Regions from separate parts of the Enterococcus sp. AMC2644 genome, predicted to be linked through region 1. Evidence: riboswitches for the same ligand, from Rfam matches in the RefSeq annotation. Region 1 holds a riboswitch; the other holds the start of a gene.
The links. Region 1 has a riboswitch for thiamine pyrophosphate ahead of AC4BC5_RS07635 (ECF transporter S component). Riboswitches for the same ligand answer to the same signal wherever they lie in the genome.
Positions count from the first base shown of each region.

Region 2: another riboswitch for thiamine pyrophosphate. It lies ahead of thiT (energy-coupled thiamine transporter ThiT); the one in region 1 lies ahead of AC4BC5_RS07635 (ECF transporter S component).

Region 1 is NZ_CM177095.1:1,557,835-1,567,101, reverse strand. Features, by position in the region: gene AC4BC5_RS07665 (DUF1576 domain-containing protein) at 1-863, shown strand, start outside; gene AC4BC5_RS07660 (hypothetical protein) at 841-1,191, shown strand; gene AC4BC5_RS07655 (biotin--[acetyl-CoA-carboxylase] ligase) at 1,223-2,179, shown strand; gene tenA (thiaminase II) at 2,260-2,916, opposite strand; gene AC4BC5_RS07645 (energy-coupling factor transporter transmembrane component T) at 2,937-3,590, opposite strand; gene AC4BC5_RS07640 (ABC transporter ATP-binding protein) at 3,581-4,918, opposite strand; gene AC4BC5_RS07635 (ECF transporter S component) at 4,915-5,478, opposite strand; TPP riboswitch at 5,584-5,673, opposite strand; gene menA (1,4-dihydroxy-2-naphthoate polyprenyltransferase) at 5,721-6,665, opposite strand; gene AC4BC5_RS07625 (FAD:protein FMN transferase) at 6,683-7,792, opposite strand; gene pplA (extracellular electron transfer flavoprotein PplA) at 7,922-8,860, opposite strand; gene AC4BC5_RS07615 (FAD-dependent oxidoreductase) at 9,134-9,267, shown strand, end outside.
Region 2 is NZ_CM177095.1:1,350,242-1,359,508, reverse strand. Features, by position in the region: gene AC4BC5_RS06635 (ribose-phosphate diphosphokinase) at 1-673, shown strand, start outside; gene AC4BC5_RS06630 (histidine phosphatase family protein) at 1,074-1,931, shown strand; gene AC4BC5_RS06625 (peptide ABC transporter substrate-binding protein) at 1,974-3,590, opposite strand; gene AC4BC5_RS06620 (cupin domain-containing protein) at 3,606-3,923, opposite strand; TPP riboswitch at 4,085-4,186, shown strand; gene thiT (energy-coupled thiamine transporter ThiT) at 4,253-4,825, shown strand; gene tenA (thiaminase II) at 4,832-5,476, shown strand; gene thiW (energy coupling factor transporter S component ThiW) at 5,488-6,003, shown strand; gene thiM (hydroxyethylthiazole kinase) at 6,000-6,812, shown strand; gene thiE (thiamine phosphate synthase) at 6,806-7,429, shown strand; gene thiD (bifunctional hydroxymethylpyrimidine kinase/phosphomethylpyrimidine kinase) at 7,430-8,251, shown strand; gene AC4BC5_RS06585 (hypothetical protein) at 8,476-9,264, opposite strand.

The DNA of each region.
Region 1 (9,267 bases):
CAGTTATTAGTTATTTGACATTTGGTACCGGCTTACCCTTACCACTTGGTATTTTATTAGGCTATACTGTAGGAATTTTAGTAGGTTTCTTATTGCCTCCACTAGCTTCACAATTTCTACAATTTCATCAAGGATTTTCTTTATATAATGTCGGTTTTACTTCAGGAATTGTCGCCATGTTTGTAACTAGTGCTTTCCGCTTATTCGGCGGTGACATTGCAATCCCTAAACTGTTGTCAACAGAATATCATAGCAAATCAGCTGTTTTTCTATTTACCTTATTTACTTTACTTTTTATTTTGGGTTACTTATTAAATCACCGCTCATTTAAAGGTATGCGTGCCATTTTTGCTTCCTCTGGAAAACTTGTTACTGACTTTATCGTTATCGCAGAAGTCGGAGCAACATTCATAAATATGGCATTAATGGGCTTTTTAATGCTTGGCTTTATTTTTGTTATGGGTGGTGAACTCTCAGGTCCGTTAATTGGTGGTATTTTAACGGCCGTTGGTTTTAGCGCATTTGGGAATCACTGGCGCAATAGCTTGCCTATTTTAATCGGCGTCGTCTTAGCCTCCAAATTATCACCAGAGTTTTCACGTGAAACATTTACAGTGTTATTGACTGCCATTTTCGGAACGAGTTTAGCGCCAATCAGTGGTTATTATGGCGCTATCTATGGTGTTATAGCAGGCTTTTTCCATATGACGCTCGTTTCAAATGTTGCCTATTTACATGGTGGTCTAAATTTGTACAATAATGGATTTTCTTGTGGTTTTGTTGCCGCTTTTATGGTACCGTTGTTGGATACAATAACCCAAGTAAAGAGAGGAAAAAAACATGCTGGAAAAAGAAAAATCTAGACGGATTGTCGATGAACTACTAATGTATTTCTTTTCTCATGATATTAAACAACTGTCGATTGAATTAGATTTTCCCAAAGAAGGCTTCCATGCAAAAATCCAAGGTCAATGCCAAGAACTTCCTGAAGATATTTATGACTTTTTGGAAATGCTCAACACGCCTCGTGACTTGAGCTTTGAAAATTACTATGATGAACTTTTAGGTGGTTCACAATCACATCATGAAGAAGAGGACTATTACTTGTTAGGAGCAATGATTGATCAGGCGGATATTATCTATGCGAATAATTTATTAACCATTAAAATTTTCCGTAAACATTTTAGATAGTTAAAACAATGATGAGAGGAGATCCTTCTTGATGAATACAAAACAAAAAGTGCTTGCATTATTACGTAAAAACAACGCGGTCCTTTCAGGTGAAAAATTAGCGCAAGAAATTGGCGTTTCACGTACTGCCATTTGGAAAGCTGTGCGCGAATTAGAAAAAATGGGCTATCAAATTGAGCGCCATGCGAATGGCTATCAATATTTGCCTTCTGATGTTTTGGAAGCTGATAATATTGCAACCAATGATTTACGATTAGAAAATATCCTATTAATGGATGAAACAGAATCGACAATGAAAGACGCTAAATTAGGGGCAATGGAACAGCAAAACACTCCAGCTTTATATCTTGCTGAAACGCAAACTGGCGGACATGGTCGTTTTGGCCGACCATTCTTTTGTCCACGTGGGCAAATTTATATGAGCCTTTTATTAAATCCAAACCAATCTTTTGAAGAATTACCTCAGTATACCTTGTTGGCCGCTGTTGCGGTCTCATTAGCAATCGATGAAGTTACTGGCCGCAAGACAGATATTAAATGGGTCAATGATATTTATTTAGATGGCAAAAAGATTTGTGGTATTTTATCAGAAGCTACCAGCGACTTTGAAACTGGACGTATCTCACATGTCGTTTTAGGAATGGGAATTAATTTTTCTATTCCACCAGAAACATTTCCAGATGGTTTAGAAAAAAAAGCCAGTTCACTTTTTCCGAATGGAGCAGTACCGGTTTCTAGAAATCAATTAATCAAACTAATTTGGCAAAATTTCTTTGAATTACTTGAAGGGTTGCCTGACAATAGTTATCTCAACGTTTATCGTGAAAAATCGTTTGTTTTAAACAAAATCGTCACCTTTGTTCAGCAAGGGATAACTTATAGTGGTGTCGCTAAAGCAATCTCTGATACTGGCGAATTATTGGTTTTAACTTCAGAGGGTATGAGAGTACTATCTTCTGGTGAAATTAGTCTGCAATCAATTGATTAACAGCCAAGCGCAAGCAGAACGAAACGCAAACACTCGCTAGTTGACAGCATGGGTTTGCGTTTTATTCTTATAAAAATTTTTTAATGCCACGTTTCTAAAGTTTGTGCCATCTCCCAAAAAGCGTATTCCATCTGACTACTAATGACAAAAGCTGCTAGCATTTGCTCTTGTTCGACTGGCGTACTTTCACTATATAACTGATCCAATAAATTTCGTTCCACTTGAATGGCTTCCTGAGATTCCTCACCTGCATATGTTTCAATCCAACGTTGATATAACGCATGAGGTGAGCCTTTTTCAATCAAGCGTGTCCCAATTTCTTGATACAACCAAGCACATGGCAGCATGCCTGCTACAGCAATGTTGGGTGTGCCTTCAATTAATTGGCGATACATATGCGAAACATAGTGATATGCCGTTGGAGCAATCTCTGTATTCTGAATTTCCTCATCTGTAATTCCTAATTCTGCAAAGAAGCTCTTGCGAATAGCCACTTCCCCTAACGCCAGATGTTCTGCATTGGTTTTCATTAATTCTTTTACTTCTGATCGTTCCGATTGTTCCCCAATTAATTGATATAATTTGCCGAAATGCTCTAAATAATAACGATCTTGAATCAAATAATAACGAAAGACTTCTGGTGCTAAAGTTCCTGCTTGTAATTGTTGAATAAAGGGATGGCTAAAGCTTCCTTCCCAATACGGATTGGCTTTTTCTCTTGCTAACGCGGTAAACATCTTTCATTCCTCCTAAATTTTTATAAAAAAAACAACGATATATTTCCAATAAAAAATAAGCAACTAAATATCACCACACCACTATAAGAAGTAACATATTGTTGGTGATGCGTTCTTATTCCCATTTCATCATACCCATGTGAGTACATCGCTTCGGTGTATTGATCACGCCAAGAAAAAGCAAGGAAAATTGTTTTTATATATAACATGGGTGACCAAAAATAAAGTCTTTTGCCTCTCAATAAACTGGCTTCTTGTAGGGCACGTACTTCCTTTTTGATAGCAGGTACGGCATGTACCACCACTAATAAACCGTAAATGAAGTTTGGCGCAACACCTTTTTGCTCTATAACTAATAATAACTCTTCTAAGTCTACGCCTACGGCAAACGATAAGCCTAATGCTGCAAATGCGTAAGTTCGTGTCAATAACAAGATTGCATCTTCACTACCATTTCCATTCAGTATGACTGACCAATAGGTGGAAAGTGCTGGAATTAAAGGGAGCACGACCAAAAGGATGAAACTAACCCATTTTCTTCGATATAAGAAAAACAATCCAGCTAATCCAATCAAAAAAACATTCAAGGCAACTGTTCTTGTAAAAGAAATTTCAAGTGTCAAAACAAGAATAAATAATGTCATAGTTAACGCATTGGTTTTTTTCATGAATATTCACCTACTTGTAATGTCTGATTTTTTAATACAATGTGATGATGACTAATGTCAGCTAACGGTGCTAGTCGATGTGTCACAATTAAAAAATCCTGTTGCACGGATTGTTCTTGTATCCATTCCACAAAGTATGTGCATGCTTTTTGATCCAAACCAACAAAGGGTTCATCTAACAATAGAAAATCTAAATTCAGACTCAACATACTAATCAATTGTACAATTTTCTTTTGCCCTTCACTTAAATGAAACAGACTCTGCGTAGGTTTAATAGTAAAAAAGGCTAATGCAGCTTGTTGTTTTGCACGAATCTCTAAATTTTGATGGTCACTAAAAGACAATTCTTCTTGAACTGTTACTGTTACAAATTGTTTGGATGCATCTTGTACAGCTAATGACATGCTTTGATAAAGTTGTCTTTTTCTTCTTAACTTTTTACCATTCAAAAACATTTTTCCCCGATATTTTTCTAATTGCGACATAGCTTTTAATAATGAGGTCTTCCCAGCACCATTAGCGCCTGTTAAAGTTGTAATCCCTTTATTTAATTGCCAACTTGTATCAAGCAACAATTGTTTATTTCGTTGTATTTGCACTTTTTCTAAGTCAAAAAACGAGGGCATGTTACATTCTGATTGACTCAGACGAAAATTCGGAGTCCCTTGATCTAATTTATCGAGAGAACACAAATGCAATGCGCCCTCTTTCAATTCAACGACTTGGTCAACAACCCCTTGATAACCTAACCACTCATGATCACTCAAAATAATTGTTTTTCCTTGAGTACGTAATTGTTTTAATTTTTGAATGAAATGCAATCGTGATTCAGGATCAATGCTAGCAAAGGGTTCATCCAATAATAAAATAGGTGCATCAATGGCTAAAATGACTGTTAATGCAGCTCGTTGCTGCTCGCCTCCAGATAATTGATTCAGCTCTCTATCAGCAAGATGCGCTGTCTCGCCTAGTTCTAATGCCTGCTTCATTCGCCAATCAATTTCAGAAACAGGCAAACCTAAATTTTCTAATGCAAAAATGATTTCTTTACGCAGTGTTCGCATGGTGAATTGCTGACTGGGATTTTGAAAAACCATCCCAACTGCTTGAGCTTTTTCTTTCATCGAAGCAGTTGTTAAATTTTTATTATTTAACAAAATTTCTCCCGTATATGGCAGTTGAGCAAAACCAGCAATCAATCGAAATAATGTTGATTTACCACTACCACTGTCTCCTGTAATCAATGTAAATTGATGCTTTGGAAATTTAAATGACAAATGATCAAAAATCACTTGTTGTTGCTGCTGAAAAGTAACTTCTTTCAATTCAATCATGAAACAGACACCTTAGCATTTTGAATTTTTTGATAGATTTTCATAATCTGTGTGACTAGAAATACGCCAAAAAAGACCACTGAAACAAAACGAACGGCTAACAACGCCATGACCATTCCTAAGCCATATGTTCCATAACCAAATTTGAAAAATTCAAAGATAAAACTTAAGACGGTAGTACCAATCGCTCCATAAAATAAAGTAACTTTGTCATAACGTTGATATTTTGTCAGTATAAATCCTAGTTCCGTTCCAAAACCTTGAATCAGACCAGATAATAAAACACCTGGACCAAAATAAGAACCATAAAGCATTTCAGCTAAAGCTGCTAATAGTTCTCCTAACGTTGCACTTCCTTTTTTGGGCACTAAAATTCCAGCGACTGGTGCTGCCATCGTCCATAATCCAAATAATATTTCATTGGCAAACGGACTAAGCCCCAAAGGCGTTAATACAGCATTTAATAATGAATACAGTACACCCGCCCCCATAAATACCCCACCAAATAAAAACGCTAAAAGCGCAAGCAAAACTACTTGTTGCAATGACCATTTTTGCATAAAAAAGACTCCTTTCATTCTAAAATAGAAGCAAAAGGAGTCCTGCTCATCGACAGATCATGCAAATAAAAAACCTGACTAAATAAACTTAGTCAGGCACTCATCACAATAATAAACACATTTCCCTGCGCCAGTATTAACTGTTTCAGGTTCAATGGGTATAATCTCAGCTATACAGCACCCCAAATGTTTCTATATTCAATTTTTTTAAAGTATAGCATACCTTTATTCAAGCGTCTACTCTAAAAAAGTAAACTCAATAGTAATGCTAATGCATAGCTGGCATTAAACAATACCATATTTTGAATAGCATAGCCAAAGCTTTTAGGATGTGGCAATGTTTCTTGGAAACTCATCAAGTTGCGACGAATTTTTGGCAAGCTAATAAACACAATTAAGATTGGCCAACGGAATACCCAAAATAAAAACCCTAATAAAATCGTAGCATAACAAGCATACATCATTACTTGAAAAAGTTGGACGCCTTTTTTACGACCAATGTAATACACCAATGTATAGCGATTATTTTCGATATCCGTTTCTAAATCACGTAAATTATTTGCCAACATAATATTTGCAATCGTAAAAACTAAAGGTAAAGAAGCTACAAAAATTGCCAAGATGCCCCAGAATTGGCCAGCTAAGGAAAAACTGTTATTTTTAAAACTAATATCTAGGTAAAACACGCGTTGATTCACTGTATTCAAATAAACCGTCATCGCAAATAAGCCTAAGCCCATCGTTAAACCACTAGCAATTTCGCCTAAAGGCATGCGTGAAACAGGGATTGGACCAAATGTATAGAAAATTCCAACCAAACAAACTACGCCACCCATAATTAAAAACAGCCAACCAGTCATCATACTTAACAATAACCCAATAATCGCTGAAATGCCTAACATAATTAAGATCATTTTACGAATCAATGCTGGAGAGATTCGTTCACGACCGATCACGTTTTGTTCATATTTATACGTTTCCGATTGCGCTTTTTTAAAGTCCATATAATTGTTAATCGCAGTAGTAGTCATATCAAAAGTTAACATGCCGATGAAAAATAACACCGTATAAAACCCATGAAATTCATTAAAATGTGCTAATGAATACAGCACCCCTATAAGAAATGGAAAAAGACTCGCAACTTTTGTACGGATCTCAACAACTTCTAAAAAATTCTTCAGTGACATTTTTTCCTCCTAGATTGCTATTTAAGTTCGCTGCGGTCACCCATTGTATAGCCAGAATCTTTATCTAACTTAAAAGTGTCCTTAATGTCATCAGTCACGTATACTCTACCTTCTTTGGTAACAAAAATAGCATCCGTGCCTTTTGGTGTATTTTGTTCAATATATTCCAGACCTGCTTTGACACCTTTATCAAAAATAACTGTCGTCAAACCATCACCATCAATGGATTTTTCCGTAATAACAGTTGCACTAGCAATATCATTATCATAGGGATACCCTGTCTTAGAATCAAAAATATGATGGTATTTTTCACCATCTACTTCTAAGTAACGTTCATAAATTCCTGAAGTAACAATCGTTTTGTCGCTTTCTTTGATTGAGCCTAAAATTGTTCCACGCGCGTTATTAGGATCTTGAATGCCGACATTCCAATCTTCATTTTCTCCACGCCAACTGTGACCAACAACTAAAATATTGCCCCCTAAATCAACAATTGCGGATGTTACACCATTTTTTTTCAACACTTTTGCTGCTTCATCGGCAATGTACCCTTTAGCAATTGCACCTAAATCAATAATCATCCCTTTTTCTTCCAGATACACAGATTTATCTGCATCATTGAAAGTAACTTTATGATAATCAATATGCTTCAATGCTTCATCAATTTCTGATTGTTCAGGTTTTCGCGCATCATCAAATCCGATTCGCCACAATTGCGTAATCGCTCCAATCGCCAGATTATAGCCTCCATTTGACTCTACACTATATTCATACGCATGTTTTAACAAGTCGTAAATATCATCTGACACAGTGACAGGTGCAATTCCCGCTTGTTCATTGATTGCATCGACCTCTGAACCAGATTGATTAATCGTAATTTTATCTCCTAATTCTGCAATGCGTTCAAAGGCAGGTGCTAACGCTTCTTCTTTTCCTTCATCGTAAACACGAATACGGACATACGTTCCTAATAAAAATTCTTCGTTCGCATAAGGTTTTTCACGTAAACCCTTCGCAACGGAAACAGAAGACTCGGTAGTGGCATTTTTTTTGGTAGCGTTACTACAAGCAGCCATACTTACAACCATAATAAGTGCTACTAAGACTAGACTTAACTTTTTCTTCATGTTGTTCCTCTTTCTATTTATTGTCTTGTTTATCATAGCTTTTTTTTGTCTAATTGAAAAGTTTTTTTCGCAAAAGAAAAGGCTGGAATAAAAAATCCCAGCCTTTTTTCGCAAATATAGATTGTTTCTTTATTGTTCTACAAAGTTATCCACTTCAACTGTTGCTGTGTCACCTTTTTCAGCAGAGTTAATTAATTGCTCTGCATAAAGAACAAATGTGTGTTGGCTATGACTTGCACCTGATACTGCTTCGATGTCTCCTGGTGTGCCACCTTCGTTAGCCATTTGAGCTACTAAAGCTTCGTTGAATTTAGGAATAAATTCTTCTGGTGATATACCAGCTTTTGATTTCATCATTTCGTTGTATTCTTTATTTTCAACTTTTGATTCGCCAGCTTCATTCACGTTATCGTACTTAGACTCAACGATTTTGCCGTCTTTTACGTCAATTGAGAAAACAACACGATAGTCATTGCTGTAATTTTTTTCTTCCAAAGTATAAGTGCCATCTTTTAATTCTGCACCATTGTCAATTTCAATTGTTTCTGTATTGCCAGCTTGAGCTGCTTGAATTAATTGTTGTGCATAGTTTTGGAATGAATGAGAGCTATGTGTTGCTCCAGTCACAACATCCACGCCATCAGCGCTTTGAGCTGCTAAAAATTCTTCATTTAATTTAGGAATATACTCTTCTGGTGACATACCAGATTTGTCTTTCATATTTTTATTGTAGTCAGCGTCTTCAGTTTTTGATTTGCCTTCTTCATTTACATTATCATATTTAGATTCAACGATTTTTCCATCTTTTACTTCCATAGAAAATACTACACGGTAGCCATTGTTATAGTTTTTTTCTTCTAAGTTGTAAGTACCATCTTGTAAAACAACACCTGGTGCCGCTTCTCCTGCTTCTGTTGAAGATGTCGCTGTTGATGATTCTACTACTTCTGATGAAGCTGCTGAACTGCTTGCACTGCTTTCATCATTGTTATCTGGTGAACATGCTCCTAATACTAATGCTGAAAAAGCAAATACTGTCATCCCTACCATAAATTTTCTTGTTTTCATCTTGTTCCCACCTTTTTCTTTCTAAAAAAATTATTCACAAAGAAGTTTGTGATTCATCTAACATTTTAAAGGAATTTTGAAATAAGTCAACTATATTATCAAAAAAACAAATAAAAAGTACTGATTTTTTTAAGTTTCACAGGTATCATAGTTTTTAACTTTTTTTTGTGAAATTTTTAAAAAAGTTTAGACAAACGAGTAATTTCTCGTTATAATGTAATAGATTGTGTAATTATTACCATTATATTTTTACTATTAAAGGAGAGATTTTCAATGACAAAGAAAAATATTGTCGTTGTCGGTGCTGGATACTCTGGTGTATCTGCAACTAAGTTTTTAGCGAAAAAGCTAAAAAAAGATAGCGATGTCACTATTACGTTAATCGACCGTCATTCTTATCATACAAT
Region 2 (9,267 bases), 210 kb from region 1:
AGACCGTAAAGCACGCTCTCGCGAACCAATTACAGCAAAATTAGTGGCAAATATGATCGAAAAAGCTGGTGCCAATCGTATGGTAACACTAGACTTACATGCGTCACAAATTCAAGGATTCTTTGATATTCCAGTGGATCATTTGATGGGTGCACCATTAATTGCAAATTACTTCTTAGAAAATAACATTCAAGGTGATGATGTTGTGGTAGTATCACCTGACCATGGTGGGGTAACTCGTGCGCGTAAGTTAGCAGAGTTCTTAAAAGCACCAATTGCAATTATTGACAAACGTCGTCCACGCGCTAATGTTGCTGAAGTAATGAACATTATTGGTCATGTTGAAGGCAAAATTTGTGTCCTAATTGATGATATTATTGATACAGCAGGTACAATTACTCTAGCAGCAAATGCTTTGAAACAAGCTGGTGCTAAAAGTGTATATGCCTCTTGTACACATCCTGTATTGTCTGGTCCAGCCTTAGAACGGATTGAAGCATCAGCAATTGAACGTTTAGTTGTGACTGATTCAATTAATTTACCAGAAGAGCGCAAAATTGATAAGATTGATGAAATTAGCGTTGGTAGCTTAATGGCAGAAGCAATCAAACGTATCCATGAGAACAAACCAGTCAGCCCATTATTTGAGTCAAAAGAAGCATTTATTAAATAGTGGCTGATACTATAAATTAAAAGAAACAAAATGGGTCTGTGATATAAGACGAAACAAGACAAAAATATCCAAATAAAATAGCATGAGTAATCTTCTATTGTTCGGATATTTTACGGTCAATCTCCTTATGTCACAGGCCTATTTTCCTGTTTATCAAGCTATTTTTTAAGGAAAATAAAATTGTAAGCTTTTTCAAAAATAGGTTTGACAGGTATTTAAAATTATGATAGCCTTTTCATTATAGATTTTCTTCAAGCAAAAATCTATATACAATTGATTAGGAATGTTATCTGTAAAGAGCATAACCTATAACTGCATCCAAGTTACCTGGGACAGTTATGGGTTTTTTTGTTGTTTTGGAAAAACATTTTTAATCTGGAGAATTAGGAGGAAGAAAAAGATGAAGAAATTATTGGTTGCAGCGGGTGTGTTATTCTCATTTGGACTCGTATTAACTGGCTGTCAAAATGGTGGTACTACGCCAACAAACGAATCAGTTATCGAGTCAGCAACGGTTAGCGATGAGGTCGCTGATGAGCTAACTTTATATGTCGTCCGTCACGGAAAAACGATGTTAAATACAACAGACCGTGTTCAGGGCTGGTCTGATGCGGTATTAACGCCAGCGGGTGAAGAAGTTGTGACGGCAGCAGGTGTAGGTTTGAAAGACGTTGATTTCCAAGCTGTTTATAGTAGCGACAGTGGTCGTGCCGTTCAAACAGCGAACTTGATTATGGATGAAAATACAGCATCTAATCATTTGGAAATTCATACAGATCGTCATTTACGTGAGTTTAATTTCGGAACGTATGAAGGGGACCTAAACCATACGATGTGGCAAGACATTGCTGATGATCGTGGTGTGACTTTAGAAGAATTTTTAGCAAATTTAGATCCGTCAGAATTTGCTGATAGTGTAGCAAAATTAGATAAAGAACATATGAAAAAAGAAGGGATTGAAGAAGGGATAAACTGGCCCGCAGAAGATTACCAAACAATTACTGATCGACTAACAGAAGGATTAACTACAATTGTTGAAGAAGAGTCTAAAAATCCAGGTACTGGCAACATTTTGATTACGTCACATGGGTTAAGTATTTCTGCGTTATTAGATACATTATTTGAAGAGTTTGAAGTACCAGAAGGCGGCTTGAAAAATGCCAGCGTAAACATCATCAAGTACAAAGATGGTAAATACACGTTAGAATCTGTTAATGATATGAGTTACGTTGAAGTAGGCGAAGCGGCAGCGGAATAGATGAAAAAAACAGACCAGAAATTTTTTCTGATCTGTTTTCATTTATTTTTTATAAATATTTTTCAACGTTAATGGTGCCGCAAATGTATGGTAATTTAAGCCTTCAATCGCTTTGTTTTGTAAAACAGATTGTTGGTTTTGGCTGATAATAATCATGCCTGGATTATTTTCAATGACTTCTTTTTCTGCTGCAATCAAAGTTTCCCAACGTTTTTCTAAATCGTTGGCGTATTTGATTGAGGCATCATCTAACAATTGATCATAGGTCGGATTTGAGTAGTTACGGTCATTTCCTGAGTATAACGTATTTAAAGTCGAAATTGGATCCTTGTAGTCTGGTGTCCAATAAATCAAGAATAAGTCATAGTCGCTGTCACGAGCTAAGTTTAATGCTGTTTCAGTTGGCAGAGCTTTTAGTTCAATCGTTAAGCCAGGGAACGTTTCTTGTAAGCTGTATTGAATACTTTCACCCATTTTTTTGTAGCCACCATCATCAGTAACCATCAATTCTAAAGTAATGTTATCTCCTAGCTCAGCTTTGGCTTTTTCCCAATATTGTAAGGCTTCGTCTTTGTTATATTCCATCAAGTTACCCGCTTCTTCACGGAAATCAACTCCTGTAGCTGGATTGCTAACAAATCCTTCTGTTACTGCACCGTAAAGAGGTTTGGAACCATCAGCCATGACATTGTTCACTAAAGTTTCTTTGTCGATACCTAACGCCAGAGCTTTACGTAAATCGCTGTTTTTAAGTGGGGTATCTTTGCCACCACGGATTTGGTTCATGCGGATATAATTCATCGTTGCTGTTGGATAGGAATGGAAGTCTTCGTTAGTTAAGTTTTGCTTCGCTAATTCACCTGTTAAAGTAGCAACATCTAATTGGCCATCATTGAATAAGTTTAGAGCAGTAGATGCTTCTTTGATGACATCATAATGGATATTTTCCGCTTTGACATTTTCTTTGTCCCAATATTTGTCGTTTTTGACTAAATCCCAACTTGTTCCAGATTGCTTCCAATTTTCAACAATAAAAGGTCCGTTATAGACAATACTCTCACTATCTTTCCCATAATTATCACCAAACTCTTTCAAGGCTGTTTGATTTTGTGGGAAGAATGTAGGGAAAGTGAGCAAGGATGTGAAATATGGTTTTGCTTCGCTTAAATGCACTTCTAAGGTGTAATCGTCGAGTGCTTTTACACCTAATTCATCGACTTCTTTTTCGCCGGTTGCGATTGCTTCGGCATTTTCGACCGTATCGATTAGTAAGAAGCTATAGATTAAGGCATTTTTGGGATCAATCATTTTTTTCCAGGCCGCTTCAAAGTCATGAGCAGTTACTGGCTCGTCGTTGCTCCAAATAGCATTATCACGTAAAGTAATCGTATAAATTTTACCATCGTCAGAAATTTCAGGCAATTCTTTCGCCACTGCGGGAATTACTTCATCGTTTTCATCTAAGGCATACAAACCTTCAAAGGCTGCAGTATGTGTAATTGCATCGGGAAAATCTAACATATTTGATGTGTCTAACGTTGTTAATTCCGATGCAGACATTAAATTAATTGGTGTTGCTTCTTCTTTTGGCTTCCCTGTTGAACAACCGACTAATGCTAAAGTTGCTAGGGCACCTAACCAAAGTCCCTTTTTATTCATTTTATTCCTCCTAGTTTAGTGACGGTCGACTAACATCCAGACAACCACTGCTGGTTCGTCTCCGTCATTGTAATTGATGTGACCTTCTCCTTTTTCAATTAATTGCGCATCACCAGGTTTGCCAATTAAATCTTGTCCATCTTCTAAAATGGTATGTGCCGTTCCCGAAATAATATAAGAATATTCATCTTGGTCGTGGCGAGCAAAACCTTCTGCTGGACTTTTTTCACCAGGTTGTAATGTAATTAAGCCCATAGTGACACGCTCATTAGGTTGGTTCTCCTTGTCAAAAAAGATGTTCATCTTTTCAGCAAGAGTTGGTTTAATAATCATATCAGCGCTCCTCTCTTTTATTACACCTAATAATACTTGAAACCATTACAATGTCAATCTTTCAAAAAAAATTGTCCGTTTAATAATAAAAAAATTACATTAAGGTTTTCATTACCTAAAAACTGTGCTATGCTTTTGCTGTATTAAAAATTAAATAGAATCTACTCGCAAAGGGGAGTCCATTTGGGCTGAGATTGAGTTTACTCTAAACCCTCCGTACCTGTTTCGATCATTCGAGCGTAGGAATTGTGATGAGTTGAAGTGTACATGATAACTGTCATTTACTTCTCCTTTGTGAATTGTGAAGATTCTAAAGGAGGAGTTTTTTTATGGGTTCATCAAAAACAAAAATTTGGGTGGAAGGCACCATTTTAGCAGCTTTAGCAATGGTCTTATCGTTTATTCCAGTCGATATTGGTTCAAGTTTTTCCATTTCGCTTGGGCAAATCCCCATTGCAGTTTACGCCTTGCGCCGCGGTCCTAAAGCCGGCTTATTAGCAGCATTTATTTGGGGGCTGTTACATTTTCCAACGGGCAAAGTCTTCTTTTTAAGTGTGATACAGGTATTAATTGAATATCCAATCGCTTTTACTTTTGCCGGTCTAACAGGTATTGCAGCTGCTAAATTACAAACAGCGATTGCTAACGGTGACAAATCAACTGCTCACAAACAAATCATTTCTGGTGTAATGATTGGCGCATTGGCTCGTTATTTTTGGCATTTTGTCGCTGGTTGGGTTTTCTGGGGTTCGTATGCGCTATGGGGCATGAGTCCGGTCGTCTTTTCTTTAGTGATGAATGGAATCAGCGGGCTAGCAACGGCGATTGTAACGACAATTGTATTATTAATACTTTATCGGATGAATCCGACAATCTTTGTTCCCAAAGATACGATTAGGTAAAACCCAATGAATTTTGTGACAATCGCCCGCTGTACTGCACAAGAAAGCTGGGAGCGTAGCTTGAAACATCCATTTATTCAAGAATTACATCAGGGAACCTTACCTGAAAGTTGTTTCCGTTATTATCTATTACAAGATTGTTATTATTTAGAATCATTGCAGTCGGTTTATCTAGCCATTGCTCAACAGACGACGCTACCAAAAATAAAGAAGATGATGCAACAAGGGGCGAAACGCTTGATAGCTGGAGAAATTAATATTCGTGAAACTTTTTTTGAAGCACTCCAAATTACACAACAAGAAAGACAACAAACACCAATTGCAATGGTTCCTCAAGAGTATGTAAGTCACATGCATCAACAATTGAACGATTCTGTTGCTACAGCATTTGCGAGTTTACTACCTTGTGCTTGGTTGTATCAAGAAATTGGCTTAACCTTACGAGAATCGCCACACCCTATCTATCAGCGTTGGCTTGATACTTGTACGACACCAGAGAGCATGGCAATTGTTGCAGAAGAACAAGAATTGTTAAATAGCTTATATCAAAAAGCTACAGCATTCGAACGTCAACAAATGATTGCTGCATTTGTGACTAGCGTGAAGATGGAAGAGGCTTTTTGGAATATGGCATATAATTTCAACAAATAAAGGAGTATATTATGGAAAATAAAAAATTACAGAAATTAACCTATCTAGCGATGATGGTTGCATTAGATGTGGTCTTATCTCCATTGTTTCGAATTGAAGGTATGGCACCAATGTCGAGTGTGATGAATGTATTAGCTGGCGTATTATTAGGTCCAGTTTACGGAACGATTATGGCTTTGGTCTGTGGTTTAATTCGGATGACGTTATTGGGAATTCCGCCGTTAGCCTTAACTGGTGCAGTGTTCGGAGCTTTCCTAGCAGGGCTGGGGTATCGCTTGTATCCATCCATTGTTTCTTCGATGGTCGGGGAAATTATTGGTACAGGAATTATTGGCTCTTTATTGTCTTATCCGGTAATGGTTTGGTTTACTGGTAGTAGTAGCGATTTTTATTGGTTAATGTATACCCCACGTTTTATTGGAGCGGCTTGTATTGGTTCAGTCGTTGCCTTTTTTATCTGGCAAAAAGCCAAGAGCATCACAGCGATTCAAAAAATTCAACATTTATATAAAGGAGTATCAATATGACAACTTGGCAAGATACACTTGCGCAGTATTTACCTCTGAAAAAAGCGCCATTGATTCATTGTATTACCAATGAAATTACCAATGAATTATTAGCAAATGGCTTATTATTCGTTGGTGCAAAACCCATCATGGCTGAAGATATTCGAGAATTTCCTGATTTATTCAAGAGTATTGATGGCTTATTACTAAATATGGGCAGAATGTCGATTGCTCGTGAAGAATCACTAATAGAAGCTAGTCAATTAGTTAATAAACCAGTTGTAGTTGATATTGTTGGCGCGGCAGCTACATCGTTACGTTTTGATTTAGCTCATCGATTAGCTGGTAATCAACCCAGCGTTTTAAAAGGGAATATTTCAGAATTACGGGCCTTTTGTGGCTTGCCATCAGCAGGACGAGGTGTCGATGGTAGTGCCTCTGACCAAGAGGATGCGGCAATTAATGAATTAATTACAGCTTTGCAACAACAAGATCCAGCCATTACTTATTTAGCAACAGGAAAAAAAGATATTGTTGTTAGCGGTGAACAAGTTTGGTTATTAGAAAATGGGGTACCAGAATTGGATTGTTTTACTGGGACAGGAGATTTAGTAGGTGCATTAATTACAGCGTTTTTAGGTGCCGGTTATGAAGCTGTAACAGCAACTATCCTAGGGGTCAGTTATTTCAACTGCTGTGGAGAACAAGCGAAACAAAAATTAGCTCCTTCAGTCGGTTTAGCTGATTTTCGTCATGAAACATTAAATCAATTATCTCTATTATCACAAGATACTACTTGGAGCCAACAGGTGAAAGGACGAAAATTATGAAAGAGTTAGCATTATATTTAGTAACTCAGCGTTATGGTAGCACCGAAGATTTTCTAAAAGTCATTGAAGAAGCTTGCCAAAGTGGTGTGACTTTAGTGCAGTTACGAGAAAAAGCATTGTCTACCCATGAATTTTATGAATTAGCACAACAAGTAAAAGACATTACAGATCGATATGAAATTCCTTTGATTATTAATGATCGAGTTGATATTTGTTTAGCTATTGATGCGGCAGGTGTGCATATTGGTGATGATGAGTTGCCTGTAGCAATTATGCGAAAATTAATTGGCAAAAAATGGTTAGGGGTCTCTGCTAAAACTGTTTCACGTGCACAAGAAGCAGAAAAAGAAGGAGCAGATTATCTTGGTGTAGGTGCGATTTTCCCTACAAAAACGAAAGAGACGCCATTAACTTCTCTTGAAACATTGCAAGAAATTACCGAGGCAATTACCATTCCAGTAGTAGCTATTGGAGGGATTACCGAGGAGCGTTTAGCAACCTTTAAAGAGTTTGATATTGCAGGTGTAGCAGTAGTCAGCGAAATTATGAAAGCTGAATCTGTTTCTAAAAAAGTTGAAAATATGCGTAAAAAAATTCTAGAATGGGAGAGGAAATAGATGGAAAATAGCACACCTCAAGTGGTTACAATTGCTGGTTCGGATTCTGGTGGTGGTGCTGGTATTCAAGCAGATTTAAAAACATTTCAGGCCCGACATGTTTTCGGCATGAGTATTGTGATTGCTCTAACCGCTCAGAATACACTGGGTGTACAAGCAAGTTACCCCATTCCTTGTTCATTTATCGATGCTCAATTTGCTTCTTTAGCTGCTGATTTTGCGATTAAAGCATCGAAAACAGGTATGTTAGCAGACAGTGAACATGTAGCAGCAGTTGTTAAAAATTTGAAAACGTATGATTTTGGTCCACTAATAGTTGATCCGGTGATGATTGCTAAAGGGGGTCATCCATTGTTAACAGAAGATGCGATTCAACTAATTAAGGAAGAGCTACTGCCGTTAGCAACTATTGTCACACCGAATTTGCCAGAAGCGGAAGTGTTAGTCGGTTATTCAATCGAAACAGAAGCGGATATGCAACGAGCCGCGCATGATTTGCAACGTCTGGGAGTTCGACATGTTGTGATGAAAGGCGGACATAAAGAAGGGTCTGAGTCAGCTGATTATGTCCTTTTAGAAGACCAGACCGATTTTTGGCTGCGTACCCCACGGATTGCTACCAAAAATACACATGGCACAGGGGATACTTTTTCTTCTTGTATTGTGGCTGAATTAGCAAAAGGTGCTACAGCAAAAGCCGCAATTATTACTGCTAAAAAATTTATTCAAGGAGCCATTCAAGAGGGGATTTTTGTTGGCCATGGCCATGGTCCAACAAATCATTGGGCAAAATTAAGCGAAGAAGTTCAAGTAGACGACTAAAAGAAGCGCCTGTAATATAAGGAAAAATAAGCCGAAACTATCCGAACAAAATAGCATTACGCCAAATCAAGGCGAGATTGCGACGAGGACCAATCTTTTATCGTTCAAATAGCTTATTTGTCAATCTATGTATGTTATAGGCCTTTCTGTTCTGAGAGATTTTCCTAGCTGTTTTTCAAATAAAAAAATAGACTGTGACAGTTGTCACAGTCTATTTGGGTTACCTAAAAATGAGTGCTGGATAAAGAAGCGAAGGCTAGATGGTTTTCGTCTACATCTAATTGCCAACTATTATTGGTGAACTGATACGATAGATGCCCCACTAGCGCATCTTCTTTAAATGGCGGGGTTGCTACTCGAAAACGTGTATCTTCAACTACAAAAATAGGAATTTGAAATAATTCTTCGGTTCTCACCGCTTGAGAAAATGAAAAAACAAGTCCTTCTCGCATAAATTCACGCAATGATTTCATTAAGTCGACATTTAATCTTTCAATGGGCTGGGGTTTTCTGAAGAAGCCACGTTTTTGATTCACAGTTTCAAAAACAATTTGAGTTAGTTTATTCGCTAAAATCCGATAGAACTCATCTAAATAGCGATAGTATGTGCGTGCAACATTATCTTTTAAATCAAAGTAAACGAAATTGTTTTGTAACTTATAAAAAAACGGTGAGTGCAAATGAGTTTTCATATGACCGAAATATAGCAATTCAGAAATTTCTAACGGTGTCAGTTCTTTCAACATTGCAAAGTCAGTAAAATCAATCCATTTAGTTTCTTCCATTGGTCGAAGTTTTTCAACTGTTTGAAAATAATTTTCAACTGCCTCATTACCACGAACTACTTTCATGGCGGTATGTGATTCAAAATCTCCTAAATCACTTGATGGATTTAAAAGTAATAAATTCTTGGGTTGGTGAACAATCCCTTGATGAAAATCTTGTACGGCAATTCCTTGCGTCAGTACAGCATTACTAATTGTATCAATATGTACATAAACCAACTGTTTCATGTC